4 regions of the Agrobacterium radiobacter genome follow, and region 2 is predicted to be linked to each of the others. Evidence: riboswitches for the same ligand, from Rfam matches in the RefSeq annotation. Region 2 holds a riboswitch; each other region holds the start of a gene.
What was found. A riboswitch is a leader RNA that binds a small molecule or an ion and turns the genes downstream of it on or off. The one in region 2 is predicted to bind thiamine pyrophosphate.
Positions count from the first base shown of each region.

Region 1: it holds a riboswitch for thiamine pyrophosphate, as region 2 does, so the genes downstream of both, thiC (phosphomethylpyrimidine synthase ThiC) here and MRBLRC7O_RS24460 (multidrug effflux MFS transporter) in region 2, are expected to answer to the same signal.
Region 3: it holds a riboswitch for thiamine pyrophosphate, as region 2 does, so the genes downstream of both, MRBLRC7O_RS15755 (ABC transporter permease) here and MRBLRC7O_RS24460 (multidrug effflux MFS transporter) in region 2, are expected to answer to the same signal.
Region 4: it holds a riboswitch for thiamine pyrophosphate, as region 2 does, so the genes downstream of both, thiB (thiamine ABC transporter substrate binding subunit) here and MRBLRC7O_RS24460 (multidrug effflux MFS transporter) in region 2, are expected to answer to the same signal.

Region 1 covers NZ_JBEGHX010000001.1:2,219,958-2,227,910, reverse strand. The annotation lists gene MRBLRC7O_RS11125 (amino acid--[acyl-carrier-protein] ligase) at 1-866, opposite strand, end outside; gene MRBLRC7O_RS11120 (acyl-CoA dehydrogenase family protein) at 871-2,052, opposite strand; gene MRBLRC7O_RS11115 (acyl carrier protein) at 2,052-2,303, opposite strand; TPP riboswitch at 2,486-2,597, shown strand; gene thiC (phosphomethylpyrimidine synthase ThiC) at 2,693-4,516, shown strand; gene thiO (glycine oxidase ThiO) at 4,518-5,522, shown strand; gene thiS (sulfur carrier protein ThiS) at 5,491-5,688, shown strand; gene MRBLRC7O_RS11095 (thiazole synthase) at 5,692-6,465, shown strand; gene MRBLRC7O_RS11090 (P1 family peptidase) at 6,554-7,558, shown strand; gene MRBLRC7O_RS11085 (winged helix-turn-helix domain-containing protein) at 7,562-7,953, shown strand, end outside; gene modC (molybdenum ABC transporter ATP-binding protein) at 7,926-7,953, opposite strand, start outside.
Region 2 covers NZ_JBEGHX010000003.1:180,691-188,643, forward strand. The annotation lists gene MRBLRC7O_RS24425 (hypothetical protein) at 1-479, opposite strand, end outside; gene MRBLRC7O_RS24430 (transcriptional regulator) at 573-935, shown strand; gene MRBLRC7O_RS24435 (host attachment family protein) at 1,296-1,700, shown strand; gene MRBLRC7O_RS24440 (hypothetical protein) at 2,069-2,380, shown strand; gene MRBLRC7O_RS24445 (hypothetical protein) at 2,560-2,949, shown strand; gene MRBLRC7O_RS24450 (LysE family translocator) at 3,127-3,753, opposite strand; gene MRBLRC7O_RS24455 (NUDIX hydrolase) at 3,937-4,341, opposite strand; gene MRBLRC7O_RS24460 (multidrug effflux MFS transporter) at 4,370-5,590, opposite strand; TPP riboswitch at 5,621-5,737, opposite strand; gene MRBLRC7O_RS24465 (VOC family protein) at 6,004-6,570, shown strand; gene MRBLRC7O_RS24470 (ketopantoate reductase family protein) at 6,685-7,656, opposite strand.
Region 3 covers NZ_JBEGHX010000002.1:384,960-392,912, reverse strand. The annotation lists gene MRBLRC7O_RS15765 (hydroxyethylthiazole kinase) at 1-276, opposite strand, end outside; gene MRBLRC7O_RS15760 (ABC transporter substrate-binding protein) at 273-1,223, opposite strand; gene MRBLRC7O_RS15755 (ABC transporter permease) at 1,220-2,005, opposite strand; TPP riboswitch at 2,132-2,234, opposite strand; gene MRBLRC7O_RS15750 (TadE/TadG family type IV pilus assembly protein) at 2,430-3,719, shown strand; gene MRBLRC7O_RS15745 (alpha-glucosidase) at 3,742-5,736, opposite strand; gene MRBLRC7O_RS15740 (carbohydrate ABC transporter permease) at 5,748-6,602, opposite strand; gene MRBLRC7O_RS15735 (carbohydrate ABC transporter permease) at 6,607-7,518, opposite strand; gene MRBLRC7O_RS15730 (ABC transporter substrate-binding protein) at 7,693-7,953, opposite strand, start outside.
Region 4 covers NZ_JBEGHX010000001.1:2,378,693-2,386,645, reverse strand. The annotation lists gene MRBLRC7O_RS11840 (ABC-F family ATP-binding cassette domain-containing protein) at 1-781, shown strand, start outside; gene MRBLRC7O_RS11835 (VOC family protein) at 879-1,271, shown strand; TPP riboswitch at 1,317-1,427, shown strand; gene thiB (thiamine ABC transporter substrate binding subunit) at 1,465-2,478, shown strand; gene thiP (thiamine/thiamine pyrophosphate ABC transporter permease ThiP) at 2,498-4,123, shown strand; gene MRBLRC7O_RS11820 (thiamine ABC transporter ATP-binding protein) at 4,120-4,836, shown strand; gene MRBLRC7O_RS11815 (M48 family metalloprotease) at 5,090-6,604, shown strand; gene MRBLRC7O_RS11810 (TetR/AcrR family transcriptional regulator) at 6,617-7,213, opposite strand; gene MRBLRC7O_RS11805 (DinB family protein) at 7,311-7,817, shown strand; gene leuC (3-isopropylmalate dehydratase large subunit) at 7,879-7,953, opposite strand, start outside.

The DNA.
Region 1 (7,953 bases), on a different contig from region 2:
ACGTCGAGGCCATGATGCGCAAACAGCGCGAGCGCGATGCGCTCAAGGCCGAAACCAACGCAGGCGGTATGGGCGACATCGCCATTGTCGAGGTTAAGACCCCATTTCTGGCCGAAGGCATCCTGGTGATAGTTGAAGCTCATGCAGGCCGTCGGGCTGGTCGTCGATGTGACCGGGATCAGCAGTTCGAATTTCAGGTTCTGGTCGCGCTGGTTGTTGGCCAGCATCTTGCCGGCACGGCCGAAGAACGGATCGTTGGCGACATCGATGGTGACGTCGAGCCCGACTGCTTTCATCATCTCGACGCCGCGATCCATCCAGGTCTGGCGGAATTCGGTGACGTCGGACTCGGTACCCATGCAAACATATTCGCGCATGCGGAAAAGCTGCTGGCGGGCCGGATCCTTGGAGGGTTCATGGCGGAAGCAATAGGACTGGATGTCATAGAGACCGCCGCCGGCAGGTAGCGCGCCGCGCTTGGCAATCGTCGGATAAAGCGGGTAGCAGGCCGCCGGCGTCAGCACGATGTCTGTCGCTTTCTGGTCCTTGGTCCAGTCACCGCCCTCATCCATGGTTTTCAGCAGGCTGACATGGTCGAGTTCGCAGCCGCAGAAGGAGTGGACGGTGCCGGCGAGCTGCGGGAAGCTCTTCATGTAACCGCTCTTTTCGAAGTAGGCGCGGTTGATGCCGGGCGGAAAACGGATCGCTTCGGCGCCATCAGCGCCGCCCGTGCGGTCGATCAGCCGCTCGAATGCGGCAATCACGTCCTCGAACTGGCCGCTGCGTCCATAAAGACCGTCCACACCCGTTTCAATCAGCAGGCCTTCTTCGAACAGTCGATCGAGAAACGATGTTTGCATGTCCATGGTCTTATCCCAAGAGGCTGGTGTCCTGCTTGTGAACCAGCAGGAGATTGGCGGAATTGCCGAGAATGCGGTCGTTGGAAATCATCAGACGGGCAGAATGCGCGTCGCGAAGGTGCCGGCCGAGGCTGTAGGGCGTGCCGTTCTTGTAGCCCATGATGCCGCAGACCAGCATGGCGTGGTCAATGATTTCAAGAATGGTTTCCGAAGAGCAGATCTTCACATTGTTCATGGCGACGGCAAAGGCCATCGACATCAGTTTTTCCGGGTCGCTCTTGGTATCCTCGTAAGCCTTGATGCCGGCGATGATGTTGGATTTCACCACCTGCAGCTTGGTGGAAACCTCCGCAAGGCGGATCGCGCCGGGAGGAGCCGTGCCGGGCGACTTGCGCGCTGCGGCTCTGACGAAAGACTGCGCGCGCAGCACGGCATCCGACGCGATGCCATACCAGACGGCGCTCCAGAGAAGATGCGAGCTTGCAAGCATGGATTGCGCTGCGATTTCCGCGAAAGGCTTCGGGAAGATCTGTGCCGCCGGCGCTTCGCCGCGAAACAGGAAACCATCCGAACAGGTACCGCGCATGCCGAGCGTATCCCAGACATGGGTTTTTTCGAGCGTGTACTGGTTTTTCAGGAATACGGTCATCACCTGATCGGCGGGCGCGGCATCCTTATGGGTGCGCGAGGTGATGAGGATCGCATCGGCATTGCTGCCATAGGAAATGACGGTGGCGTCCTTTTCCAGCCGGCAGAAATCGCCTTCGACCTCGATTGCGCAGATGGAGTTGCGCAGATTGCCGCCGATGCCGCCTTCGGTGGTGGCTGAGCCGAGCAGCAGCTGTTCCGCCGCGACGCGGCTCATGAAGCCCGCATGCCATGCGCTCGCCTCGCCATGTTCCACAAGGCTGGACAGCTTGATGTGGTGCATGGCGAAAATCATCGCGGTTGCGGAACAGGCCTGGCCGAGCCGGGCGCAGATATCGGCGATTTCCTGCAGGGAAGTACCTTCGCCACCGAGCGAAGCGGGGACCTGAATGCCGAGCAGGCGTTCCTGCCTGAGTGTATCAACGGCTTCCTGCGGAAAGCGGCCGGTAACATCCACCTCATCTGCGTGTTTGGCGGCAATTGCTGCGACACGGCCCGCGCGCGCGGACAGCGTTTCATCCTGCGGCGCTACGGTGACGTTCATCAGGCTGCCTCTTTACCATCCAGAATGAGCTTAACGGTGTCTTCAATGGCCTTGATGCTGGCAAACGACTTGCGGTTCAGCAGATTGTCCGGGAATTCGATATCGAATGCTTCTTCGATGCCGAGCATCAATTGCACCGATGCGAAGGAAGAAAGCCCCGCCGCGTAAAGATCGGCTTCATCTGCAATCGTATCGACGGGGGTTGGAAGCTGGCCGAATTTGGCCAGTATTTCACGTATAGTCGCATTCATTCCGACGTATCTCCCATAAATTTCACATCAGGATGGTTTGTGCTTATCGTTACGTTGCAAACGATAATATTCGCCTAAACCGTTAGGTTAATTACAACTAACGGCAGCATGCGCCATTCCCGCACCTTTGCCAAGCATGGATCGTCGGCCTTGACAAATGCCTGATGGTGTTTTTTGCTGGGGTCATTCACCAGGGGTGTCCCGTCAAGGGGCTGAGATTCTGCTTTCATGCGCAGTGACCCGTTGAACCTGATCCAGTTCATACTGGCGTAGGGACGGTGCAAAGACCTGATGTCGGACGGGCGCATGACGCCGTGTTTCGGCACTTCGGTATTTTCCATCATTCCGGCTCGAACTGGGTCTCCACTGTTAAGCTTTGGAGCCTCAAGATGAATATCGCTGCCAAGAATATCCCGCTTTCCGTCACCACCGGGCCGCATGCCGCCTCCACGAAAATCCACAAATCAGGCATTTTACATCCGCATATCCGCGTACCGATGCGCGAGATCGCCGTCCATCCGACGGCGGGCGAACCGCCGGTGACGGTCTATGATTCCTCCGGTCCCTATACCGACCCTACCCATCCCGTTCTGATTGAAAAGGGTCTGCCGCGTCTGCGTCACGAGTGGGTTGTAGCGCGGGGCGATGTCGAGGCTTATGATGGCCGGCACCTCAAGCCGGAGGATAACGGCTTTGCCACCGGCGAACGGCTGACGCCCGAATTTTCCGTGCGCCACCAGCCGCTCAGAGCCACGGCAGGTAAAGCCGTGACCCAGCTTGCCTATGCGCGGGCAGGTATCATCACGCCGGAAATGGAATTCATCGCCATTCGCGAAAATCTCGGGCGCGAGGCAGCGAAGGAGAAGCTCGCGCGTGACGGCGAGAGTTTCGGCGCGCATATCCCTGATTACGTCACGGCGGAATTCGTCCGTCAGGAAGTGGCGTCGGGCCGCGCCATCATTCCCGCCAACATCAACCATCCGGAACTTGAACCGATGATCATCGGCCGCAATTTTCTGGTGAAGATCAACGCCAATATCGGCAATTCCGCCGTCACCTCCTCCATGGCGGAAGAGGTGGAGAAGATGGTCTGGGCGATCCGCTGGGGCGCCGATACCGTCATGGACCTTTCGACAGGGCGCAACATCCACAATATCCGCGAATGGATCATCCGCAATTCGCCGGTACCGATCGGCACGGTGCCGCTTTATCAGGCGCTGGAGAAGGTCAACGGCATTGCCGAGGATCTCAACTGGGAGGTGTTCCGCGATACGCTGATCGAACAGGCGGAACAGGGCGTGGACTATTTCACCATCCATGCCGGCGTCCGGCTGCACTACATCCCGCTCACCGTCAGTCGCGTCACCGGCATCGTGTCGCGCGGCGGGTCGATCATGGCGAAGTGGTGTCTGCATCACCACAAGGAAAGTTTCCTCTACGAGCATTTCGACGAGATTTGCGACATCTGCCGCGCCTATGACGTTTCCTTCTCGCTGGGCGATGGTCTTAGACCCGGCTCGATTGCCGACGCCAATGACGCGGCGCAGTTCGCGGAACTGGAAACGCTTGGCGAGCTGACGCAGATCGCCTGGGCTAAGGATTGCCAGGTGATGATCGAAGGCCCCGGCCATGTGCCGATGCACAAGATCAAGGAGAATATGGACAAGCAGCTGAAGACCTGCGGCGAGGCGCCCTTCTATACGCTTGGACCTCTCACCACCGATATTGCGCCCGGTTACGACCATATCACTTCGGGCATCGGTGCTGCGATGATCGGCTGGTTCGGCACGGCCATGCTCTGCTACGTCACGCCCAAGGAACATCTCGGCCTGCCTGATCGTAACGACGTGAAGGTGGGCGTCATCACTTATAAGATCGCCGCGCACGCGGCCGATCTCGCCAAGGGCCATCCGGCCGCACAGGTGCGGGACGATGCGCTGTCGCGCGCAAGGTTCGAGTTCCGCTGGGAAGACCAGTTCAACCTGTCGCTCGATCCGGATACGGCCCGGTCCTTCCATGACGAGACGCTGCCGAAGGAGGCGCACAAGGTCGCGCATTTCTGCTCCATGTGCGGGCCGAAATTCTGCTCGATGCGGATTTCCCACGATATCCGCGCCGAGGCGCAGAAGGAGGGGCTGGAGGCCATGGCCGCGCGCTTCAAGGAAGGCGGGGAGCTTTATATGCCGCTCGCGACGCCTGCGGATGCCGAATAGCATGCGCGTTCTGGTCAAGGGAACGGGGGTCGCCGGTTTGACGGCGGCCTTCGAACTGGCGCGGAACGGCGTTACCGTCGAGGTTTGCGAGCGCAATGCCGGACCCTTTCGCGGCGCATCCTGGTATGCGGGCGGCATGCTGGCGCCCTGGTGTGAGCGTGAAAATGCGGAAGAGGCCGTTCTGACGCTGGGTCAGGCGGCGCTCGACTGGTGGGATGAGGCAACCCCCGGCCTTGTGGCCCGACATGGCACGCTGGTTGTCGCGCCCGCCCGCGACAAAGCGGAGCTTTCGCGTTTCGCATCGCGGACCGGCGGCTATCGCTGGGTGGACGAGGGAGAGATCGCCGCTCTGGAGCCTGATCTTGCCGGGCGGTTTCGCTCCGGGCTTTATTTTCCGGACGAGGGGCATCTCGATCCGCGCCTTGCACTGAAATCGCTGCATGAGCGGCTTTGCACCATGGGTGTGCGGTTCCATATGGGCATCCCGGTGGATGACCGACCGTTCGACCGGGTGGTGGATTGCACCGGCGCCGCTGCGGTGGGAGAGATTTCCGACCTTCGCGGCGTGCGGGGAGAGATGCTCTATCTCTCCACGTCGGAAGTTTTTTTGTCCCGTCCCGTCCGGCTGCTGCATCCGCGTATTCCGCTTTACATCGTGCCGCGCGAGCCCGGCCGTTTTATGGTGGGCGCGACGATGATCGAAACCGAGGATACCGGCGACATTTCTGTCCGTTCGATGGTGGAATTCCTGAATGCCGCCTATGCGGTGCATCCGGCTTTCGCGGAAGCGGAAATCATCGAGACCGGCACGGGCGTGCGCCCCGCCTATCCCGACAATCTGCCGAAAGTCACGCAAGACGGCCGGCTCATTTTCATCAACGGCGCACACCGGCATGGCTTTCTGCTCTCGCCGGCTATCGCGCGTCAGGCGGTTGAAATCGTCTGCCAAACTCTTTCTCAAAAGGAACAGGATCATGAAACTTCTGGTAAATGGCGACGAGCTTGATCTTGCCGCCGAGACGCTGGCCGGTCTGCTCGCCAGCCTCGAATATGAAGGTGAATGGCTGGCAACGGCGGTCAATGGCGATCTGGTGCATTCGGAAGAGCGCGCCGACTATCAACTGAAGGCCTTCGACCGTGTCGAAATTCTCTCGCCGATGCAGGGAGGCTGAGACATGCTGACGCTTTATGGCCGTGAAGTCTCGTCCCGTCTTCTCCTCGGCACGGCGCGGTATCCGTCCCCCGCCGTGCTTGCCGATGCCGTGCGGGCGAGCAACACGGATATTCTGACGATTTCGTTGCGCCGGGAAACAGCCGGCAATAAGAAGGGCGGTCAGTTTTTCGAGCTTATCCGCGAGCTCGATCGCTACATCCTGCCGAATACGGCCGGGTGCCATACGGTCAAGGAAGCGGTGCTGACGGCAAAGATGGCCCGCGAGGTGTTCCGCACCAACTGGATCAAGCTGGAGGTCATCGGTCATCACGATACGTTGCAGCCCGATGTCTTTGCGCTTGTCGAAGCGGCGAAAATTCTCTGCGATGATGGTTTCGAGGTCTTTCCTTATACGACCGACGATCTGGTCGTCGCCGAAAAGCTGCTGGAGGCAGGCTGCAGGGTACTGATGCCCTGGTGCGCGCCAATCGGCAGCGCCATGGGGCCGCTCAATCTGACGGCGCTGAAATCCATGCGGGCGCGTTTTCCGGATGTGCCGATGATTGTTGACGCCGGTATCGGCCGCCCGTCCCATGCGGTCACGGTGATGGAGCTTGGTTACGATGCTGTTCTGCTCAACACGGCGGTTGCGGGCGCGGGTGATCCGGTCGGCATGGCGGAGGCTTTCGCCCACGCCATAGAGGCCGGCCATCAGGCATATCTCTCCGGGCCGCTGGAGCCGAGGGACATGGCCGTTCCCTCGACGCCGGTGATCGGCACGGCTGTTTTTTCCTGATCGCGGCTTGTCGTAGACATCAGGCACGTCACGTTTTGCGTTGACAGTGCCTGATGGTGGCGGGATACCGGGAAAAAAGGGAAACGGCATGGCGGCACTCACCAATCTTCTGACTGACATAGGCGGCGTTTCGGTCGGCAATGTCACCGATCTTTCCCTCGGCTCCGGTGTTACGGCGATTGTTTTCGAAAAACCCGCCATTGCTTCCGGCTCTGTTTTGGGCGGTGCGCCGGGCGGGCGCGATACCGGCCTGCTCGACCCGGTGATGACGGTGGAAACGGTGGATGCCTTCGTGCTGTCAGGTGGTTCCGCCTTCGGGCTGGATGCGGCGGGCGGCGTTCAGGCCGGGTTGCGCGAGATCGGGCGGGGGCTGCAGGTGGGGTCCACCCGCGTTCCCATCGTGCCGCAGGCGATCCTGATGGATCTGCTGAATGGCGGTGACAAGGATTGGGGTCTGCATTCGCCCTACCGCGAGATGGGATATGCAGCCTTCGAGGCGGCGCGTGCGATGCCCTTCGAGCTTGGAACAGCCGGGGCTGGAACGGGTGCGACGACCGCCACCTTCAAGGGCGGGCTCGGCTCCGCAAGCGCCGTCAGTTCCGGCGGTTACAAAGTGGCGGCCATCGTTGCCGTCAATGCGCTCGGCTCCGTAACGGTTGGAACGAGCCGCCATTTCTGGTCCGCGCCTTTTGAAGTGCAGGGTGAATACGGCGATTGCGGTTTTCCTGCTCATTTCGAGCCGGATCACACCGCGCTGCGGCTCAAGGGGGTCAATCTCACGGCAACGACCATCGGTGCGGTGGTGACGGATGCCGCGCTCACCAAGGCGCAGGCGCATCGCCTTTCCATCATGGCGCATGACGGGCTGGCGCGTGCCGTTCTGCCCGCCCATCTGCCGAGTGACGGCGACACCATGTTTGCGGCCTCAACCGGTGAAAAGCCGCTTGAGGGCGGCGTTCATTTCGCCGAACTTTGCCATCTTGCCACCATCGTGATGGCGCGTGCGGTGGCGCGTGGCGTCTATGAGGCGACGGCCTTGCCGGTGGATGGAGCGCAAAAGGCCTATCGCGATCTTCATGGACGGAGCCTTTGAACGATGATTAAGGCTCTCCCTCCACTGAAACCTGTTCTTCGTATCGATTTTCCGCCCGGAGAGCGTCTCGGGCACGGCAAGATCGAATTGATGGAGCTGATTGCCGAAACGGGTTCCATCTCCGCCGCGGGGCGGGCGATGGACATGTCCTATCGTCGCGCATGGCTGCTGGTGGATGCGCTAAATCATATGTTCCGGCAGCCGGTTATTGAATCGCAGCGGGGCGGCAAACAGGGCGGCGGTGCGGCGCTGACCGCTTTCGGCGCCGAATTGCTGGAACGCTATCGCAGCATGCAAAAGCGGATGAACGAGGCCTTGCGCGCGGATATCGACTGGCTGGAGGCCAGCCGCAATCCCGATGCGGCCCTCAATAGGGATCAAGAGCCGCCGACTTT
Region 2 (7,953 bases):
TCGCGGACCAGGGGTCGCGCCACGGTATTGGCCAGGCATTGGTATCGCCCGTCTACCCTTTGCCACCTCGGTGACGTGACAGAGCCTTTGTTCGGATCGCCACCGTCTCGATCTCGCCGGCAAAAGCTGTCGCTCACGGCTTGCAGTGACGTGGAAATGCACGTCGCGTCACGTCCCCTGGGACCGTAGCCAGCAGATAAGCGGTAGCCGGCGTTGCAGTAATATGGTTCGTAAAGAGGGCGAGAGGTCTGAAAACCCACGCCCGCGCAAGTTGGAAACGAACGCCCTTTTGCCAACCACCTCCAAAGCTTCTCGACGGGCGGCCTGCATTCGCCATACTGGGTCGGACCGCCGGGATTGGATAAGCACAGGATAACCTGGCACCCCCATTCGTCGGCACGAGCGCTTCGCTCCGAAATGGTATAGAGTGTAACGAACCCTGACGCTGCTATGATCATTCGAAAGAAAAGGCCCTTCATGCCCCCTACCCTCCGTCTTCCTAAATGTCCGCCTCAACTGAACGGCGACTCGTCTCAATTATTTGACTATGCAAATAATAGATAGTTAAAACGATGGCAAGCAATTTAAGTGAAAGATGGCAGAGTCAGGCCTTGTCCGTATTTGCGGTGCGTGAAATCCTGGAGAAGCCGATCGATGGTGAATCGGCGCAGTCGCGCATCAAGCAGATCGGCATGATGAATATTCTCTATCTGATGCACCAGGCGCATCAGAAATTAACACTCTCAAATGTAATTGATATTACCGGAATGACGCGTGGTGGGGTGATCGAAACCATTGAACTCTTGGTCCGACGGGGCATCCTTACGGAAACGCTGGGAAGAAACTCGATGGGACGAGGAACGGCTCGACAGTTTGAGTTTTCCCCGCAGGTTTTTGCCGCGCTTGGTGGTGCCGCGGCGACCGGAAATGCCTAATTTTACCAAGTATGTTTTATACAGTATTAATGTGGACGCCGTTTTAGATTAAAGGGACGGCATGTCTATGCCGTACCGCTCACCAGCATTGTCGCGGAAGATTTTCGCTGCCGATGCATACTGCCGAGTTCGTTCCAGGGGTCTGCACTTGGTACAGCAGCCTCGACTGACTCTCTGCCACAGCGATGGCGCGAGGCAGGCCATCAAGCATTTGGCTGGGATGACTGATCAAGGCGATACGCCAATGCTGGATTTTTGTCGGGCCGACTGCGGAACGGATGGTCTGTAGCGGGGTTATTTTCTGACAGAAACAAGCAGGGTCGGTCATCTGGGCTCGAGCTGCTCACCAAGGAGATCAACATGAACCTTCCGCAGAACACGGTCGTTGCCGTTGCCGATGGCGAAAAGCTTAGCCTTTTTCGGAACGACGGAGATGCGGCGACTGTCAATCTGACAGCGTTGCCCGATCCGGCGATCGACAGCTCGAAGATCTCTTCCGGCGCCCGACATTCCAGTAGCTCGGCTAGTCCCGACGATAGTCAGCAAGACGAAGACGGGTTTGGTGCAGGTGTTACGGATATGCTGAACAAGCAGGTGCTTGAGGGCAAGATCAAAAGTCTGGTGATTATCGCGGCACCGCGCACACTGGGTGAGATGCGCAAGGGCTACCATAAGTCGTTGTCGGACGTTCTTATTGGAGAACTGGATAAAGATCTGACTGGCCATTCTGTGCAGGATATCGAGAAAGCACTCGCTATCGCTTAAATCCTGCATCTAAACGGCGTGATCGGCCCCGCCATCCCCGGCGGGGTTTTTGCTTGGCGCTCGTTGGGAATGTAGAGAATCGGCAACAATGTAGTGTTGCCAAATTTTGCTAGACTGTTCCTGACAGGAACGACGCCACGACTTTTTGCTTACGTCTTATTTCAGGAGATGGCGGGACTGATCTGAATAGCCGGTACGAAGGCGCAAAGCTGAAGTCACTCCCGAGTTGGTCCAAAGAGGAAAAGAAAGTGGCATGTACTCCAACCGTGGGGGCGACGAGAGCACAATTGCGCCAACGCGTCTGAGCGAGGGAACAAACGGGTCGAAATCTCCGTTGCTCGTAATAATTGTTCATTTGGAGGCGTGTCATGAAAGTCAAGCTGGCTCTAAGCGTGATTCTGGGCGTTACCTTCACGGCAGCAGTCGCGGAAGCACGTACTCAATTGCATCTTTACGGTACCATTCCGGTGACGGGTAACTACGTACGTGAGATCGCCTATCGGTCAGCGCTCGACAGATGCAGTTTTGAATCTTACCCATCATACCACCCCGTCGGTATTTATGGAGGCACCTATGGCTCTCCCGAGATGCGCAGATGCATGTACCGTATGGGTTTCATCTTGGAAAATGGTGAGCCTCTCGCATACCCCGTGAGGAAGGCGAAGTACCTGTTAAGGTAACAAGACGCCAAAATATTTAAGATCGAAGCGTCTGACAGCCACCGTTTCAATCACGATGAACTTGATACGTTTACGGCCCCGGTTCCTCATCAAAGAGGAGCCATTTTGGTTTGCCGAGTGAATCGCGTATTGAAATCCGGCTTCCGAATATCGACTTTCAGGATAACCTGGAGGTCGAAATGATCTACATTGTCATCGCGTTATGCGCGCTCGTCACAGCATTCTTTGCTTGCCGGTACTATGCCGCCAAGATTCTGCTTGTCGAACACGATATCGACAAAGCTATCGCACGGAAATTTGAGTCGAGTGGGAAGGCCTTTGAGCTCACCAAACTTCGAGAAGAAAACGCAGTGATGCGAAACCTTTTGCTTGACCTTCTGGAAAACGAAGTGGCTTTTCCGGTGCAGCAGACAACGGTATCGGTCGACGACTTATTCAGGATGAAAGCAACCAAGATTCAAAGGTATCGCGAGATACTGGCCGAATCCCGGCATGTCTTGCGGCAGCGTGAGGCCAATCGCGTTTCCGGGCTCTCCAGCTCACTTAAGAGTACCGAGCGCAGGATGTAAGGTTCAACACACACTCAGCGAAAAATTGCAGGAAACCGAGCAACGGGGATGACGGAAAAGCCGACGGCAACCGTTCTTGCAGCAGAGCGTCTCCTGTCGGAAGACCGCAGTCGGCCCAAACCGGTCATTCGCAGTCGCAAAAATTGGCCGCCGAACTCAGGTTTTTTGGGAAACAGTTCAGGTTCGGCTTGTAAGCAACTTGATGCCTGCGAAGGTGAAGAACATCCCTAATCCCGCGTCGATCCACCTGCGAGCGCAATCATAGGCCGTAACGATGCGCTTGGTAGAGAAGGCGACGGCATAGGCAATATGACCGACAACCGAGAGGATCGTGGTTCCGAATACGATGACGAGCGCGGTTGAGGCTGGCGCGGAATGCGCGAGACCGAGCGACATGATTGCGATCCACGTCAACGCCGCCTTCGGGTTGGTCATCTGGACTGTCAGGCCACGCAGAAAGTATGTGCGCAGGCTGCCTGCCGCCAATCCGGCAGGGTCCATAATCGGTCTTGTCGAAGCAGCCGAGCGAAAGGATTTGAAGGCCAGCCAGAGCAGATAGAGACCGCCGACGATCTTGATGACCGTCAGCACTGAAGCATAGGCTGCAATCAATGCCGTCAGCCCGATCGCGGTCATAGAGGCCCAGAGGAACGATCCTGCCGAAATACCGAGTGCCAGTGCAATGCCCGCTTTGCGGCTTACAGCCATAGACGTGCCGACGACAGAGAGAATATTCGGACCGGGGCTGAACATTCCAAGCGCGAAGGCACCGAACGCGAACCCTATCTCTGGTAAATGTTCCATATAACTTACCTCCGGTAGGTCGCGAAAACTCCAACTAAAGCGACACTTGTTTTCCTGACTTTTGCGACGTCGCAGAATAGGGAGTTTTGCAGCAACTGCAATGTCTCCTTTGGGCGCTTCTGCGCCATGACGACGCCGGCCCAAACCGTTCACTGGCCGCCGCAAAAGTGTGGCTTCGGGTGACTATGGATAGACGCCGTACAGATTCAAATAGTGCAACAAGTCTGGCGTCAGCGGAAGCTTGGAAAGCTCGTCATTCCTGAACCAGCCAATGGCTGCGGCATCGTCCCCGGCGGACGCTTCGCCAGAGATTTTTTCGGCCAGGAAGTCGTGAATTTCATAGATGCCCCCTTTGCCGTCCGGGACATGCAGTTTTCCCAGCTCATTGACGATCCTGATCACCAGTCCTGTTTCCTCGAAGACTTCACGGATCACGGCCAGCTCCAATGTTTCCCCCGGATCGACGCGCCCGCCGGGCAGGGTCCAGCATCCCTTATCTGGCGGGTTGGCCCGCTGAACCAAAAGGATGCGCTTCTGCCCATCTAGAATTACGCCGCTGGCTGCTAAAATAGGCGTCTGATCCACCATTCATCACTCCTGGCAAGATTGGTTGCAGTCATGTCGTTACGATCGAGCTGCGCTTCTCGGCGAGCGCAGCGAGGACCGAAGCCAACAGCGCGAGGGCGGTAGACAGAAGCATGATGGAGAACAGCGCGAAGGGCGCGTTGCCTTCCGTCAGCACGGCGCCCGTGATTGAGGACAGGGTGGCTCCACCTGCAAGCGTAATCGCGCCGGCCAGTCCGGCTGCACTGCCAGCAAGGTTAGGTCGTACGGAGAGAGCACCGGCGTTGGCACTTGGCATGGTCAAGCCATTGCCAACGCCAACCAAAATGCAAGGGCCCAGCAACGCGATCACATTCCTTACGTCATTGAAAAGCAGGGTCAGGCAAATCACCGGAGCGCCGCAAGCAATGATCCGCCCAATGATCATCATGGTCGTGAGTCGATATCGGCCGGCATAACGTCCAGAGAAGAAGCTGCCAAAAACAAAGCCAGCTGTAATGCTGCCGATGAAGAGACCAAGCGCAGCCGACGAGACGTTGAATATCGTAGCGACAAAAGGAGCCCCGGCGAGAAATGCGTAGACCGTGCCGACGGAAAACCCCATGCACAGTGCATAGGCCCAAAAGCGCAATGCGCGAAAGAGCTCTGGGTACGCGCGAAACTGCTGCGCTATGGAGCCAGAGCGGGTTCTGTTCGTCTCACCGAGTTGGAACCAACACAAGGTCAACATTACGGTACCCGCGAAGGCGAGGCCCCAGAAAATAGCCCGCCAGCCCAAGGCCTCATCCGCCAAACCGCCAAGCGCCGGGCCAATCATCGGTGCCAGCGCCCAGATCATCGCGGCATAGCCGATGCGGCTTGCTGTCTGCTCCTTGCCAGCGGTGTCCCTGATAATCGCCATCGAAGTCGGATAGCAGGAGGTGATCGCCGCCTGAAGCGAACGGAAGGCAAGAAAAGCCCAGATATTGGATGCAATAGCACAACCGATGGATCCGACCGTGAAGAATACGAGGCTGAGGAGGACGATCGGCCGACGCCCGAACCGATCGGACATCGGCCCCATGATCAGTTCCAGAATCACGGCGACAGCTGCGTAGCCCGCCAGAGACAGGCTCACGAGAGCATAATCGGTTTGGAAATCTCTTGCGATGTGCGCCATCGACGGCAGGAAGATGTTCAATGGTAGCACCGAAAGGGCGCATAGAAGGGTCAACGTAACAAGCTTAGGCGGACGTTGTGCGCTCAGTCGTGCAAGTTGGCTATGTAATGTCATTGCGGCCCCTTTTACGAGGCCGGCAAAAGAGAGAGGCGTCTGACCCGTCCCTTCGCCGGCATGATCCGGATCAGGTTCAAAGGGTCACTGCGCTGCGTTCGCCCAACAGTATCTCAGCCCTTTGACAGGGCACCCCTCGGTACTGATGAGACTAGCCTAAACTTTGAAGGATGCACATGGGGTTTGGGTTTGAAATCTGTCGCAGCGAACCTGATCGCGGCGAGGTCCGATTGCTTAGGCATCCGTGACCGCTTCTGGCGCGAAGGGAAGGACTGCCGACGGCCCAAACTGATCATCTGCCCCCGGCGAAATGGTTGTGAATCCTGAATTTGGCGGCCTCTCGTCCGATGCCAGTGGTTCGGCAAAGTTTGCGGTATGGTGGAGAGGTGATTCAGATTGCGCGGGGAGCCAAGATGTCCGCAGATATCATCGTCGAACTTTCTTTGTTTGTTGAACATGGGCGGGAGAGAGAGGCCGCTAATTTCTATGCCGCCGCCTTTGGTGCGCAGGAAGAGAACACTAATGACATCGATGGCGCTCTGGCCGCTGTCGAAATGCGGTTCGGGAACCTGCCTGTGTGGGTCGCCGGCTCTAATCCCAATCGCGAAAAGTCTCCATCCTACGGTGGCCCTTTCTTTCCGAAAGAACCAGGGGCGGTCAGCACGATTTTCCAGCTCAAGGTTGGCAACATTGAAGGTGTAATGCAGCGCGCCCTTTCAGCCGGAGCTGTGATCCGAGACGAAATCCAGACTGACGTGATAGGCCGCCGCGTGGCCTCGATCTTCGATCCGTTCGCCACATTTGGGCGCTCGTGGAGCGTAAGGCCGAGGGCATGTCACTCGCAGCTTAAATCTGTCGCAAATGTCTGTCGCGAAACTTCGACTTTTGAGAGCGAGTTTCGCGACGAAAATTCCCTTTACTTTTCAGGGCTGGAGGATTTGGTTGATATGTTAGGATATTTGCGACGCATCTTGCGTTAGGAGCAGCCGGCGGAACAGGTCCGTTCGATCACATAATGAAGCCGCTCTTGCACCTTCTGTTATTGGGAGCCTGCGACCACCGGCTGCACACAGATGTTGATCAAACCCGATACTCTAAGCGAGAGACAGCGCCCGCTTGACCTCGTCCAGCGGAATCGTTCCGGGCCGCAGTTTTTCTCGTACCATGCGGGCAGCGAGTTCGCAGAACCAGGTATTGGCAGGTGTGGGGACACCATGCAGCCGCCCCAGTAGAACGACTTCACCGTTGAGATAATCGGTCTCGATAGATCCCGTGGAGCGGGCAAGGCTTTGCATGGAGGAGCTCCCCGCACGGCTGAAACCTGCGATCGATGCCATCTTCATAAGCCTTCCACGGTTGGGATCGGTTTCACCGACGCTCTGCCATTGCACGCCCGAAGCGGCGAAAACCACCTCTGCCTCTTCGCGGAGAAGGTCGACGATTGGCGCGATATCGCCTTGGTCGGCGCATGCGGCCTCGACGATGTTGTGAAGGTTTAAGAGCAGCTTTCCATATTTGTTCTTCATCACGTCCGGAACCACAAAGGCTGGCAGGCCTGACGCCGTGAGCGCCTGCGCGACGGCTTCATCGACACTGTCGAAACCTTGCGGATACCGGCCAAGATAGAAATAGCCGGAGTGAGGTGATCCGAAGGCGAGGATCTCGCCGGGCGTGACATAGTCCGCCGGCAGTATGACGCTCACGCCATGTACATTGGCAAAACGCCGCAAAGCGGTGCGTTCGTTCTCGACACCGTTCTGGAAGCAGAAGATCGACTGGTCCTGAAGGCCAGCCGCCGCGAGTTGCTCGATCACTGCACCCATGTGTTGGGTCTTCGTACAGACCAGCACCACATCGTCAGGAAGAAGCGCGATCGCGCTCGGCGATTCCACGCATTCGAAGTGACAGGTCTCGGTTCCCCTGGGAGTCCGCAATGTCAGCCCCTTCGCTTTGATCGCCTTTAGCTGCTCGCCGCGCGCGATCCCGATGACCTTCTGACTTGCCGAAGCAAGCGAGACCGCAATCGTGCCGCCGATGGCACCCACACCATGAATTATGAAGCGCATTTTCAAACACCTTGTGCAAGCGATCCGGACAGGCCCGGTTCCATCTTGAAATTTTAAAAGACTTGGGCCGAAGACAACGAACGTCCAGATAATATTTGCGATTCCGGCCGCATTAAAGATCGACGGCGCTTCGCCAGACCAACCCTTCGATTGTTTCGTTAGCGGAGGTTATTCACGCCCAACCCAGCGTTCATAGCCGAGTTCTCCGATCCGCCATAGCACATAACCCCACACGATATTGTTCCCGGACCCGCTAAGGACGGGAATATAAGCCGTGGTCGATGACGCCAAGTCGAT
Region 3 (7,953 bases), on a different contig from region 2:
GGAGGCATTGGCGATCTCTATCGCCAGCCGGATGACCCCGCGCCGTTCGGCATCCAGTGTGCCGAGATTAACGGTCAGTGCATCCGCCTTGGCCACGAAGCTCTCGATTTCCTCGAGCGAGGTGGTCATGGAAGGAATTCCGCCGACGACGGTGATGCCATCTGCGGTGAATTTCTGCACCACGGTGTTCATCAGGCAATGCACGCGCGGGCGCGTCTGCCGCACGCGCTCCAGAATTTCGGCGGCCTTTGCCGCTGTTGGATAAGTCGTCGTCATGGCTGCTGCAGCTCCACGGCGATGTCGTCCGCCGCCGGCGCCTGCTTGATCAGCTGCATCTCCTGCATGAAGGCGCCAAAACGGGCATAGCGGGTGCGGTCGAGTGCGGCCGGGCGCTTGGCGAAACGCGGCAGCGTGTCGAAGAAGGCCTGCTTATTCAGCGCGTCGTCAAGGTTTGGATAGGCCTTGATGAAAAGCTGCCAGGCTTCCTGTGGGTGGTTGGTGATGAAGATCGCGGCCTGTTCCACGGCGGAGAGGAAACGCGGCAGGCGGCTGTCTTTTACGAGATCGCGATGGGTGACGAAGATCAGCTCGTCATAGGCCGGAACGCCATGTTCCTCGGGAAAGAAGGAGCGGCCCTCATGTCCCTCGAGCTTCATCTGCGTCAGCTCGAAATTGCGGAAACCGCCAAGCGTGGCATCCACCTTGCCGGCGATCAGCGACGGCGAGAGCGAAAAATTGACGTTGATGAGTTCGACATCATCCTTCGTCAGCCCGTCCTTTTCCAGCATGCGCTTCAGCATGGCATCTTCGAAGCCGGATACGGAAAAGCCGACCTTTTTGCCCTTCAGATCCTTCATGCTCTTGATCGGCCCATCGGCGAGAACGGTGACGGTATTGAGGGGCGTTTCGACCAGCGTGCCGAAACGCACGAGTGGCAGGCCGGCGTCGTGGTCGAGATAGAGGTTCGGCTGGTAATGCACGCCGATATCGGCCTGTTTTGCCGAGACGAGACGCGGCACGGCGGAGGGGTCTGCGGGCGGAACCAGTTCCACCTCCAGCCCGGCATCGGCAAACAGGCCGCGTTCTTTTGCAATCACCATCGGCGCGTGATCCGGATTCACGAACCATTCGAGCAAAACGGTGAGCTTGTCGGCCGCCTGGGATTGCATGGGCGCAAGCACGCTTGCAGCCGCGACGACGAAGGAAAGAAGAGTTCGTTTCATGGTGCCGAAAGTCTCCGCAAATATCTGAAAGGAGTGGTGTGTTCTGTTTCTTTGGCCCAGGGGGCGAGATGTGCTGTCGAGAGATCGACGATAAGCCGCAGCAGCACCGCCATGACCGCGAGAACGGCCATGGCGGCGAACATGGTGTCGGTCTGCATCCGGGCATTGGACTGGATCATCACAAATCCGAGCCCTGCGGATGCGCCCACCCATTCGCCGATGACGGCGCCCAGCGGGGCTAGCGGCGCCGCCACTCTCAAGCCCGAGATCAGCGACGGGAGCGCCAGCGGCACACGCAACCGGGTGAGGACCTGCCAGTGGCTCGCCTTTGTCAGCGAAGCGGCGTCGAGGATGGCGCGCTCCGTGCGGTTGAGGCCGTCAGTGAAGGAGGACGCGACCGGAAAGAAGATGATGATCGCCGTCATGACTACTTTCGAGGCCATGCCGAAACCGAACCAGAGGACGAGAATGGGGGCGAGCACGAACACCGGAAAGGCCTGCAACACCAGAACCATGGGCCAGACGAGGCGGCCGAGGCGCGGAATGGCGGCAATGGTGAAGGCGACGAGAATGCCGGCGGTGATTCCCGCCGCAAGCCCGAGCGCCATTTCGCTGAGCGTCACCAGAGCCTGTCCGAACAGGAAGCCGGGCTGGCGCAGAAAAGCGCCGGCAACATCGGCGGGCGATGGCAGGATATAGCGGGGTGGCGAAAACAGCCACGTTCCCGCCTGCCAGAAAACCAGCAGAAGACCGACACCGTTCAGCGCATGGATGGCACGCATGGGCCGGACCTCAGACGCAGACGCACCATGTGCGAAGGGCGGAACGTTTCAGCATCATCATTCGTCTCCAGATGTGACAATCACGGAGATCAGGGCAAAGCGGAGAAGAGAAAGGGTAGCGCCCCTTGGGCGCGACAGTTCCGTTCCTACGCCGGCATGACCCGGATCAGGTTCAAGGGTCCGGCTCAACGCCATCTCAGCACCGTCTGGTGCTCCCCTCGGAAGAGTTTGTTTTGTAAGTCAAGTTTCATAAATGTCAACGTCCCGCCGCCGATCCGTCGTCAGGCGCGATCGCGGGTACCCGTATCCATCTGCGTATTAGTTATTGAGGAAATTAGATTTATCGAAAATTAGTTATCTCTTGAAACTGCCTTTCAATATTGTACGACTAACTTGACCCCGGGAAAGATGATTGGGGGCGAATTTGAAGAGCTTCTGGCAGGATAAATCGGGAAATTTCGGCATTCTCAGCGCCTTGTTGATGGTGCCGCTGATTGGCGCCGCCGGCGTGGCCCTTGATGTGACGCACGGCATGGCCGTCAAATCAGACCTGCAGATGGCGGCGGATGCCGCGGCCCTCGCGGTGGTTGCCGATACGTCGGCGAGCGTTCACAAGGCAAAGGAAATGTCGAGTGACGGCGTCATTACGCTTGGCGGCGATGAGGCTTCCGCATTCTTCGAAAGCAATGAGAGGGCCAATCCCGACTACAAGCTCCTGTCTCTCGACGTGTCGGTGATCAAGCGCGGTAACGCCATCGAATCGTCGGTCAGCTTCAAGGCATCCATCGGCACGACGCTTTCACGGGTCCTCGGAGAGGATCTCATCACTGTTTCGGGCAAGGCGACCGCCAAATACGAGACGGAAACATTCAGCGACTTCTATGTGCTTCTGGACAACACTCCTTCGATGGGCGTTGGCGCCACGCCGGCCGATGTCGCCACCATGGTTGCGAATACGAGCGACAAATGCGCTTTCGCCTGTCACATCGTGACAAACGGGGTGGTGGACAAGAACAGCTATTATTACAAGGCCAAAAGCCTCGGAGTGACGACGCGCATCAATGTGGTCGCAAAGGCCACGGCGAGCCTTATGGACACGGCGAAGTCCAACCGCAAAAGCAGCAATCAATATCGCATGGCGGTCTACACTTTCGGAGAGAAAGCCGAAGATACGAAGCTGCTCGAGGTCGTTCCCTTGACGTCGGATCTGGCGACCGCGAAGAAGAAAGCCGGTGAAGTCGACCTGATGTCGATCCCAAAGCAGGGATTTAACAACGACCAGCAGACGGATTTCGACCGGGCACTCACTCAGATCGGCGACAAGATCGGCAATTCTGGCACCGGGGCGAGTTCGGCCAGCCCCGAGAAGATTATCTTCTTCGTTTCAGACGGTGTCGGCGATAGCTACAAGCCATCCAGCTGCACCAAAAAGACGACCAGCGGCCGCTGTCAGGAGCCGATCGATATCAAATATTGCACGAAGCTGAAGGAAAAGGGCTTCCGGATCGCCGTGCTCTACACCACCTATCTGCCGCTGCCGACCAATGACTGGTACAATAGCTGGATCGCGCCCTTTCAGCCGGAAATCGGCGCACGCATGCAGCAATGTGCTTCTCCGGGACTGTTCTTCGAAGTCAGCCCGTCGCAGGGCATCAGCGACGCGATGACCGCCCTCTTTAAAAAGGCCATCACATCACCCCGCCTGACGGGGTGATGGAGAACGAACCCGCTATCGTTCAGCCGATGGTGCGAAGTTTTTCAAACAGCTGCCGCTGGCTGCTATCGGCACGGTAGAATATCGCCGGCTCGCCGAGCGGCGCTTCGACGGTAATGTCTCGCCCGCCGCGATAATGCATGTCGCTCCAAAGATGCACCCATTCGCCGTCGCCCGGAAGATAGAGCGAACGTTGCGTTTCTCCGGCTTTCCAGACCGGTGCGACAAGCATGTCCGCCCCGTAGAGGTAGCAGTCCTGAATGGCGTAGGTCTGCCGGTCATCCTCATAATGCAGGAAGAGGGGGCGTTGCACCGGCAGGCCCGACTCTGCAGCCTCGGCGGAGAGCGACTTCAGATAGGGGGCGAGCGCGACATAGATGGATGTCATACGGGCGAAATGGGCAAGAACCGTTTCATCCTGATCGATCTGCAGATTGTCGCGCGGCCTGTTGCCCTCATGGGTGCGCATGACCGGCGTGAAGGCGGCCATTTCCGTCCAGCGCATGATGAGTTCAGCGGTCCTGACATTGCCGAACAGGCTGGTATAACCGCCGATGTCGGAGTGGTGATAGGCATTGCCCATGAGGCCGGAGGAAAGCGCGCCGCAGATGACGGTGACCAGGCCGTCGTGACGGGAGAAGTCGACAGACTGGTCGCCGCCCCAGATCAGCGGGCAATGGGCTTGCACGCCCGTGAAGCCGGCCCGCATGAAGAACAGCGCTTCGCCGGTCTTTCCCCGGTTCTCGACGGCTTTCGCATTGACCTCGGCCCAGAGTGTTGGCCAGGCATTGTGCATCAGCTTGGCATCGACACTATTGGAAAGCGTGATATCGATCGGCAGGTATTCGCCGAAATCGGCCATCCAGCCGGAAAGGCCGAAATCCAGCATATTCTTGCCGATGATCTCCTCGGCGAACCATTCGGCGGCGGCCGGATTGGTGAAATCGACCACACCGCAATCGAACTCGCCGAAATCCACCAGCGCCGTTTTTCCCTCGGCGTTGGTGGCGAAATAACCAGCCTTTTCGGCGACCGGGAAAAGCGGGCCGTCGACGCAGAGATAGGGGTTCACGTAACCCAGGAAGCGGATGCCCTGATCGGCAAGCTCGGCGATCTTCTGGCGCAGATGCGGATAGCGCGTATCATTCGCCTGCCAGTCCCAGAACAGGCGGGCGCCAAAGGATGTCTGGCGAAGACCCACCCAGTCCTCGCACCAGAGGCCGGACACCTTCGTTCCGGCTGCGCGGATTTTCTCCAGCCGGGCAAAGGAGTTGGCGCCGTCCTTTAACCCGATGATCGCACCATTATAGACCCATTCCGGCAATTCCGGCTGACGTCCGAACCGCAGTGAAAGCGCGGAAACGATATCGGTGAAACTGTCGCCGGCGAAAAACTCGATCCTTTCAGGGATGGCCCAGATTTCGATTTCGTGGAAATCGTCATTGCGGAAATCGAAGACCGAATAGGCGCTCGTTTCCACATGCAGCGCATATTTGCGCGACGAGAGCCAGGTCGGCTGCGGATAGTTGGTGTTGTAATAATCACCGCCCGCCTTGCCGCTGACGTCAGACTTGAAGGTGATTTCGGTTGTCTTGTCGCGGCCGACCCCCGGCTCGGAGGTCCAGAGCGGGAAACGACGGCGGCGCATGTCGAAATAGGACATCTGCTCGCCGCCACCCCAGACATGCTCGTCCGTTTCCGCAACGATGCGCAGCCAGAGGCGGTTGACGGTTTCATCCAGCGCCGTCAGCAGGACGGCGTTACCGTCGAGCGTCAGGCGAAGGCGCGGTGCCTGTCCCGGTGAGGATGAGAGCGTGACGCTGTCGCCGTTGACCTCCGCATGGCGTAGGGCGGTTCGCTCGATGACATAGTCTTCGATATCGAAATTGCCGCGATACATATCCATCCGCTCCTTGCCGAAACCGGCGAAGAAGGCCGGACTATCAGACGAATGGGAAAGGATGGTGCGGTTGCCGATCGCGAGTGTGAAGCCGTCTTTGGTCGTTTCGAAATGCATGACTTAACCTTTTAGCCCTTAAGGCCACCGGCGGTGAGGCCCGAGACAACCCGTTCTTGGAAAATGACGATCAGGATCGCGACCGGCACGATGCCGACCACCAGCGCCGCCGAAATGACCGGCCAAGGGAAGGCGAACTCGCCCTGATACAGCTGGATGCCGACGGGAAGCGTGCGGAGCGCCGGATTGGAATTGAAGGACAGCGCCAGCAGGAACTCATCCCAGGCATTGACGAAGGCGAGGATACCGGCGGTGAAAACGCCCGGTGCGCAGAGCGGCACGACGACCTTGAAGAGTGCGCCGATGCGGGTGCAGCCGTCGATCATGGCGGCGTTTTCGAGATCGCGCGGAATGCTTTCGAAGAAAGAGACGAGCATCAGCGTGCAGACCGGAAGAGAAAGGACCGTGTAAGGCAGAATCAGTGCCGTCCAGCTGTTGAGCAGGTTCAGCGCGCGCATGATTTCGAACAGCGGCACCAAGAGCGTCACCAGCGGGAAGGTGGAAACGGCGATGATGAGTGAGAGGATCAGCGCCCGGTATTTGAGGTTCAGCCGCGCCAGCGCATAAGCCGCCAGCACCGAAATCAGAATGGTGAGCGCCGTGGAGAGTAGGGCCACCATGAAGCTGTTGAACAGGAAGAGGTGCAGCGGCTGGTCGGAAAAGGCCTGCATGTAGTTAGCAAGCGTCGGGGTATGCGGAAACCACGTGATCGGCTTGACCGTCAGTTCCGCTTCGGTCTTCAGCGAGGTGAAGAGGATCCAGATTGCCGGGAAGAGGCCGTTGACCAGCAGGATGGAGGCCGCGATGAAGCGCAGCGGCTTGCCGGAAAAGACGGAGGACAGACCGGAATTTGCAACGGTGCTCATGGGATCAGTCCTTCGTCCTAATGATGCGGAGATAAACGGCGGTAACGCACATGGAGAGCGCAAACATCATGACCGCCAGCGCCGAACCGTAACCGAGATCAAGGAAGGAAACGGTGTTCTGGTGGATATACATGGCAAGCGTTGTGGTGGACGTGCCGGGGCCGCCGCCGGTCATCATGTAAGGAATATCAAAGGTCTGCAGCGCCGTGATCGTACGGAAGATGAGGGCGACGACGATCGAGGGCTTGAGAAGCGGCAGGGTGATTTCGAAGAACTGGCGGACCTTGCCGGCGCCATCCACATCAGCCGCTTCATAGAGCGAGCGTGGAATGGTCTGAAGGCCGGCGAGGATCATCAGCGCCATGAACGACGAAGTTTTCCAGATGATCGTCAGGCAGATGGCCGCAAAGGCCCAGTTCGGCGAGTTGAACCAGATGATGCCTTCAAAGCCCAGCCGGTTCAGAACGTCATTGACCACGCCATATTCGTAATGGAAGAACCATGCGAAGATGAGGCCGGCAAAAGAGAGCGGCAGCGCCCAGGGAATGAGCAGCGACAGGCGCATCGGCCACTGCATGGAGAAGGGGAGGTTGGCGAGCAGCGCCAGCCCTAGGCCCATGAACAGCGCGCCAGGCACGGTGATCAGCGTTATCAGAACCGTATTCCAGGTCGTTTCCCAGAAGATCGGATCGTCAAACATCGCCGTGTAGTTTTCAAAGCCGATGAATTCCGCCGGCAGGCCTGATGTCAGCGACAGGCTGAAAAACGAGGTGTAGACGAGCCGCGCCACCGGATAAACGATGATAAGCGAAAGCAGGATCGCTGCCGGCGCCAGCAGAAGCACGGCCAGCGACCGGTCGCCGAGATCGAGCCACCGCGTCCAGCGCGGCTGCGGTTTCTCGTCCACCCGAACCATGGTTCTATCAGGCATTGTCACGTCTGCCACTCCCGCAACTGGATTCACGTCATCGTCTCCCGATCGGACCGGTTTATATCCGGCCCGTTTATCGCGCCGTTCAGGCGGCTTTATTCCTGTCAGTCGAAACGGCCGGAAAGGGCATGGTTTGCATGCCGCCTTCCGGCCCAAAGCTTAGCGCAGAACGCGCCGCAGACGGCTTTCCATCTGCTTTGCGCCGTCTTCCGGTGTCATCACGCCGGCAAGCACGCCATTGACCGTGGTGCGGATTGTCTCGCTGACCTCGTTGTAACGCGGTGTCACGGGGCGGGCCTTCGCGGTCTCAACGACTGGCAGGGCGTCCGCGAACCAGGGGATCGTCTTGGTCACGTCCGCATCCTTGTAGAGTGCGGCATAGGTGGGCAGAAGGGCGGCGTTGATGGCCATGAACTTCGA
Region 4 (7,953 bases), on a different contig from region 2:
GCTCGACCAGAAACGTGAGGATCTCAATCCCAACGATACGCTCGCGCATTATCTGACCGATGGTCGCGGCGAAAACCTGCTGGTCAACGGCGAATTGAAGCATGTGACGGGCTATATGAAGGATTTCCTGTTCCAGCCGGAACAGGCCCGTACGCCGATCCGCAACCTTTCCGGCGGCGAGCGCGCGCGCCTTATTCTGGCACGCATCCTGGCGCGGCCGACCAATCTTCTGATCCTCGATGAGCCGACCAACGATCTCGATATCGAAACGCTCGATCTTTTGCAGGAAATCGTCGCTGGATTTTCCGGCACGGTCATTCTCGTCAGCCACGACCGCGATTTCCTTGACCGCACCGTCACCTCCACCATCGCCCCGGTCAATCCGGACCAGCCGGATGGACGATGGATCGAATATGCCGGTGGCTATTCGGACATGATGGCGCAGCGCAAGGGTGCTGCGGAAGAAAAACGCAAGGCTGAGAAGCAGGAAAAAGCGAAGGCCGCACCTTCGGCCTCCGCGTCGCAGGATCCTTCAAAGGCCAAGGGCAAGCTTTCCTTCAAGCAGAAATTCGCGCTCGAAAATCTTCCGAAGGAGATGGAAAAGGCGCAAGGCGAAATCGCCAAGCGCGAGGAGCGCATGGCTGATCCTAATCTCTTCACCAAGGATCCGGCCACTTTCAACACGCTGGCGAAGGAAATGACGAAGCTGCGTGAAAAGCTCGAGACCATGGAAGAAGAATGGCTGGAGCTGGAGATGCTGCGCGAGGAACTGGAAGGCTGAAGGCCGCAGGCCCCTCGTTTGATCGCCCCCTCCTTCGGTCTTTGACAGAAAAGCGGAATTGCCGTTCTATGCCGGTTCGTTTGGAGGAGTTGTGAAAATGCGCATGATTTTCGTCAATCTGCCGGTCAAGAATATCGAGAAATCAAGAAGCTTCTTCACGGCTCTCGGTTTCAGCTTCAATCCGGAATATTCTGACGACCGCACGCTCTGCATGATCGTGGAAGAAAACATCTTCGTGATGCTTCTTCAGGAAGGGCGTTTCCGCGATTTCATCAACGGCGACATCGCCGATGCGACGCGCACCACCGAGGTTCTGACGTGTCTCACGGCGGGAAGCCGCGACGAAATCGACCGGATGATCGCAACGGCGCTTGCCTCCGGTGGCAGTGATTGGAAACCCGTGCAGGATCACGGCTTCATGTATGCCGGCAGCTTTCAGGATCCCGACGGGCACGTCTGGGAGCTGGTGCATATGACGGAGCAGGGCTGACGGCGGCCATCTTGCCAAGCAGTGACGACGGGACTACACCATCATCTTGATCTAACGGGGTGTCTTTTGCGCTTGCGTGCAAAAGGCTGAGAGGCTTGCCAACCCGAAGAACCTGATCCGGTTCATACCGGCGGAGGGATTAGACGGCTTCAAGGCAGGCGGCTATTTCCCTTTTTGTTTTGAGGAGATACCCGTGCGCCGTCGTCTTTTCCTGAATTCCCTTGTTGCCGCTTCGCTGTTCCTGCCCGGTCTTGCCGCCGCGCATGACAAGCAAGAATTGACAGTCTATACCTATGAGAGCTTCGTTTCCGAATGGGGTCCCGGTCCCAAGGTAAAAGAAGCTTTCGAGAAGGTCTGCGGTTGCACGGTCAATTTCGTCGGTGTTGCGGATGGTGTGGCGCTTCTTAACCGTCTGAAGCTTGAAGGCGCAGGGTCCAGGGCGGATGTGGTCGTTGGTCTCGACACCAATCTTGTTGCCGAGGCGAAACAGACCGGTCTTTTTGATGTCAGCGGCGTCGATGCGTCGGCCGCCAAGGTGCCGGGCGGTTACAGGGACGATGTTTTCGTGCCTTACGACTACGGGCATTTTGCCGTCATCTATGACACGCAGACGGTGAAGAACCCACCGGCGAGCCTGAAAGAGCTGGTGGAAGGCGACCCCTCGCAGAAGATCGCCATTCAGGACCCGCGCACCTCCACGCCGGGGCTCGGCCTGCTGTTGTGGGTAAAATCGGTCTACGGTGACAAGGCCCCGGAAGCATGGGCAAAGCTCAGGAAGCGCATTCTCACCGTCACGCCGGGCTGGTCGGAATCCTACGGCCTTTTCACCAAGGGGGAGGTGCCGATGGTGCTCTCCTACACCACCTCGCCCGCCTATCATATGGTCGCCGAAAAAACGGATCGTTATCAGGCCGCGGCTTTTTCCGAAGGGCATTATATCCAGATCGAAGTGTCCGGCCTTCTCAAAAACGCGCCGCACAAGGAGCTGGCAAAGCAGTTCCTCGCTTTCACGCTGACATCAGGTTTTCAGGATGCCATTCCGGAAAACAATTGGATGATGCCGGTTGCGGCAACGTCCAATCCCTTGCCGGAGGCTTTTTCCAAACTCGTGGTGCCGCAGAAGACTTTCCTGATGGATCCGGAAGAGGTGGCGAAGAACCGCAAGGCGTGGATCGATGAATGGCTCGCGGCCATGAGCATGAATTGAGGAAGAGGCACGCCCGCACATGATGCTGCGTCGCGATTATCGGCGATCGATCATTTTCGGAACGGCGGCTTTTGCCGCCGTTTTCCTATTCATGGCGCTCGCCGTTGCGGCCCTCCTGTCTTTTGATGCGGGCGCGTCTGCTGCCGGTATCATGGATGCCTATACGCTGCGCATCCTGCGTTTCACGCTTTATCAGGCAACGCTTTCCCCCCTTCTTTCCATTGTTCTTGGCCTGCCGGTGGCGCTGGCGCTTTCCCGGCGACGCGAGTTTCCGGGAAGGATCTGGATCATCAGGCTGATGGCGGTGCCGATGGGTCTGCCTGTCATCGTTGGCGCCTTCGGCATCATCACCATCTGGGGCAGGCAGGGTGTTTTGAATACGGCCCTCGTTTTTGCCGGTGCGGATGAACCTTTCAGCATTTACGGCCTTTCCGGCATCCTTATCGCCCATGTGTTTTTCAATCTGCCGCTTTCGGTCCGGCTGATGCTGGCCGGGCTTGAACGTATTCCAGGCGAATATTGGCGCATGGCGGCAAGCCTCGGCATGGGGCCGGTCTCGGTTTTCCGTTTTATCGAATGGCCGGCGGTCGCGCGTCTCGTTCCCGGCATTGCCGGGCTTATCTTCATGTTGTGCGCCACCAGCTTCACGCTCGTGCTTCTTTTAGGCGGCGGGCCGGCAGCCACGACACTGGAGGTGGCGATCTATCAGGCGCTGCGGTTCGATTTCGATCCGCAGCGGGCGATTGCGCTTTCGGTTTTGCAGATTGCCCTCACCGCAATTCTGCTCGGCCTTCTCGCCTTTTTGCCGTCGCCCGAAGCGGAAATCCCTTCGCTTGGTCGTTCCCTTCGCCGTTTCGACGGCAAGGGCGTCGGCGCCCGTTTGTGGGATGGGGCGGCCATTGTCTTCGCTATTCTGCTGATCGGCCTGCCGCTTGTCGCCATAGCTGTCTCGGGTTTGAGTGCCGATCTGCCGCGTCTTCTGTCTGCGCCGATTTTTCTGCGCGCGGCGGCGACCAGCCTTGCAATCGCCGCGCTTTCCGCAGCCCTTGTCGTGCTCTGCTGCATGGCGATCATCGGCGCGCGCCAGGCGGTAGGCTCCAGACGGCAGGTGGGGCAGCCTCTGCGCTTGCTCTCCGCCATGCTTGGGGCGGGGTCTTCGTTGGTGCTCTTGGTGCCGCCTGTCGTGTTGGGAAGCGGGTGGTTCCTGTTATTGCGGGTTTTCGGTGATGTCAGCTTCTATGCTCCCGTTCTCGTGGCGCTTATCAATATGTTGATGGCTTTGCCGCTTGCCATGCGGGTGCTGGAGCCGGCCTTCACCAGTCATTTTTCACGCACCGGCCGGCTTTCCGCCAGTCTCGGGCTTCAGGGCCTCACGCGGCTGCGGTTTGCCGATCTGCCGGTTCTGTGGCGGTCGCTGGCTATGGCGTTTTCATTCGCCATGGCCCTGTCGCTCGGCGATTTAGGCGCGGTTGCCCTGTTCGGCTCGGAAAATTTCGTCACCCTGCCGTGGCTGGTCTATAGCAATATGGGCAGCTACCGCACCAATGATGCCGCCGGTTATGCCTTCCTTCTCGGCATCGTCTGCCTGCTGCTTGCCGCAGGCGGCGTTTCACGGCAGTCCCAATCAGCAAGGGCGAGCATATGACAGGCGATGATTTTGCCGTTGAACTGGACAAGGTCAGGCTACGGCTTGGAACACAGGATTTCGAACTTGATTGTTCGTTCCCTAAGGGGCAGATAACCGCCGTTGTCGGGGCATCCGGCTCGGGAAAATCCACGCTTCTCAATCTCGTCGCCGGTTTCGAGGAACCGGATTCCGGGCGCGTGATGATCGGCGGGCAGGACATGACCGCGCTTGATCCTTCGGAAAGACCGGTCTCATCAATCTTTCAGGATAATAATCTTTTCGCCCATCTCGATATCTTCACCAATGTCGCTCTCGGTGTCAGCCCCGGGCTGAAATTGCGGGTGGAAGACCGGCAAGAGATTGAGATGGCCCTCGTCCGTGTCGGTCTTGCGGGTTTCGACAAACGCTTGCCGGGCACGCTTTCCGGTGGAGAAAGACAGAGGGCGGCGCTGGCGCGCGCGCTGGTCAGGAAAAAACCTGTCATGTTGCTCGACGAACCTTTCGCGGCACTCGATCCGGGATTGCGGGCGGGCATGACCTCCCTGCTTCTCGACTTGCACGCCGAAACAAAAAACACGGTGATTATTGTCACCCACCATCCCGAAGACATAAAGAAGCTGGCGCAGCGGGTGGTGTTTCTTGAACGCGGCCGTGTTGTCTATACCGGTTCGACCGCAGATTTCTTCGCCACACAAAATGTGAAGGCGGTCGACAGTTTTCTGAACGGGTGATCGCCTTATTTTCGACGCGTGCCGCTGGCAATCGCTTTAGATGACTTCAATGGCGCTAATTTGCACTTGCCAGTTTCAAGTTGTTGCCCGAGAAAAGATGGGAATTATTGCGTTCTTCAGGAATATTCCGGACTTGATGGATCGTTTTTACCGTTTTGGCATTCATCGCCCGTTGGGGCGAATCTGTTATTCTGGTCTGCAATTAACGGATGATCAGGAACGTTAGGGGCAGGCATAGAGAATGAGAAATAGCATGACTGCACAGTGGAGGCTCTTCTCCCGTTCAGGCCTTCGCCGTTCGGGCAGGATGGTTGCCGCCTGTTCCGTGCTGACAGCGTCTGCGGTGTTCCTGTCGTCGTGCCAGTCTCTCTTCAGCCCGGCCTACCAGTCCACCTTGCGTCCCTCGGATAATCCGCAGACCGTGGAAGAAGTGCAGAAGAATGATCCTCGCGCCCAGATGGGTGCGCGCGAGCATCCGCGCATCGTGGCGAGTTATGGCGGCGAATATCGTGACGCCAAGACGGAAAGGCTCGTCGCCCGCATCGCCGGCGCGCTGACGGCGGTTTCGGAAAATCCGCAACAGTCCTACCGCATCACCATCCTGAACTCGCCGGCCATCAATGCCTTTGCGCTGCCGGGCGGATATCTTTACGTGACGCGTGGGCTTCTGGCGCTTGCCAACGATGCTTCGGAAGTGGCTGCCGTGCTTTCGCATGAGATGGGCCATGTCACCGCCAACCATGGCATTGAACGCCAGCGCCGGGAAGAGGCGGAGGTGATTGCCAGCCGCGTGGTTGCCGAGGTTCTGTCGAGCGATCTCGCCGGCAAGCAGGCGCTTGCGCGCGGCAAGCTGCGGCTCGCGGCCTTTTCGCGTCAGCAGGAATTGCAGGCGGACGTGATCGGCGTGCGGATGCTGGGCGAGGCCGGTTATGACCCCTTTGCCTCGCCGCGTTTTCTGGATTCCATGGCGGCCTATGCGCGGTTTTCCTCGGCCGATCCCGAAAACGACCAGAGCCTCGACTTCCTTTCCAGCCACCCCAACACGCCGCAGCGTATCGAGCTTGCGCGCCGTCATGCCCGCGCCTTCGGCCAGGACGGCCAGGTCGGGGATCGTGGTCGCGAGTGGTTTCTGGACGGCATAGACGGCCTGCTTTATGGCGACAGCCCGCAGGAAGGGTATGTCCGGGGCCAGACATTCCTGCACGGAACGCTCGGCATTCGTTTCGATGTGCCGGAAGGTTTCGTCATCGACAACAAGGTTGAGGCCGTTCTGGCGACGGGGCCGGGCGATATGGCCATCCGTTTCGACGGCGTCGCCGATCCGAAACAGACAAGCCTTGCCAATTATCTGACCAGCGGCTGGGTTGCCGGCCTGTTGCCGGAAACCGTCAAGGAAACCCAGATCAACGGTCTGGAGGCTGCGACGGCGCGGGCAAGCGCGGATAAATGGGATTTCGACGTGACCGTCATTCGCGTCGGCCAGCAGATATTTCGTTTCCTGACGGCCGTGCCGAAGGGCAATACCCAGCTCGATTCCATCGCCAACACATTGCGCACCAGCTTCCGCAAGATGACGCCGCAGGAAATAGCCTCGCTGAAGCCGCTCAGGGTGCGGGTGGTGACGGTGAAGCCCGGTGAAACCGTGGCGACGATGGCGGCGCGGATGATGGGAACCGACCGGAAGCTGGACATGTTCCGCATGATCAACGCCATGAGCGCCACCGCCACAATCCAGCCCGGGCAACGGGTGAAGATCATTTCGGAATAAGCTTGCGGCCTCCTATTCGCCGGTTGCCTGCGACAGGTAGGCGTGAACCAGTGCGATCATTTCCCGCCTGACTTTGGGCGACTGCAGCTCTCCGCGGCGGGCGGCATTGTGAATGATGCCGTCAATGGCATCCGATACGATCCGCGCTGCGGTTCCGCTTTCGACCTTTGAACCGGCTGTCATATGTGCCGCGATCGCTGCCGCATAGAGACCGAGATATTCCTGTTCGAAAGCGCTGTTGGGATCGTTCGTTCCTTGGTGGCTCGGCGCATCATCCAGAAGGACCTTGTGAAGGCCGGGATGGATGCTGTGGACCCCGATCATGCCGGTCACGAGCTCTTCAACGAATCTAGCGAGCGATTGCCGCTTTTGCGCGATGCTCTTCATGATGGAGAGACAGTCCTCGAGGTGACGATGGCGTACCGCTTCCACGATCGAAACCTTGTCCGGGAAATATTGATAGAGCGAGCCGATGCTGACGCCGGCCGTTTCGGCGACCCTGTTCGTGGTAAAACCCGCCCAGCCGTGATCGCTTAAAATGCGAGCCGCCGCATGGATGACAGCATCGACCGTTGCCCTGGAACGCTCCTGACGCGGCTCCTTGCGCATCTCGGTTTTCCGCTTTGCAATGCGAGTAGACAAGGCATCCTCCATGACGAAAATATAAACATAGTGCTCACATTTTTCAGATGTAAAGGATATTGTCATGAGGGATTTGCTCAGGAGCCTGCTCGGCTATCACGCATGGGCGAACAGGGACTTGTTCGAGAAGCTGCAACAACTCGATCCCGTCCAGAACGCATCCGAGCGGCACATGGCAATTCGGCTGATCAATCATTATTACGTGGTCGCAAGGATTTTTTCGGGCCATCTCACCGGAGCGGCGCACGGTTTTCTCTCCGACAATACCGAGGCAACGCCGCAGCTGGATGATCTTGCGAAGGATGTCGCTGCTCTGGATGGCTGGTATCTCGACTACATCGGGAAAACATCACCGGCATCGCTTGGCGAATTTGTCGCCTTCACCTTTACGGATGGTGACAAAGGTTACATGTCCCGTGCCGAGATGATCTCGCATATGGTCCTGCATGCCGGCATTCACAGAGGGGAGGTCGCGCGTATTCTGAGCCAGCTCTCCATCACGCCGCCCTGGGATACTTTTGCTGTGTTTCTGCACGGCACGCAGCCGCAACGGCGTTTGCAGGGGGCATAATAAAAAGCCACCCGCCCCTGTGTGGGACGGGTGGCTTTCCTGAAACGATGGTGTCAGGAACCTATTGCCACTCGCGCACGTCGACGAAATGACCGGCGATCGCCGCCGCTGCTGCCATGGCAGGGGAGACGAGGTG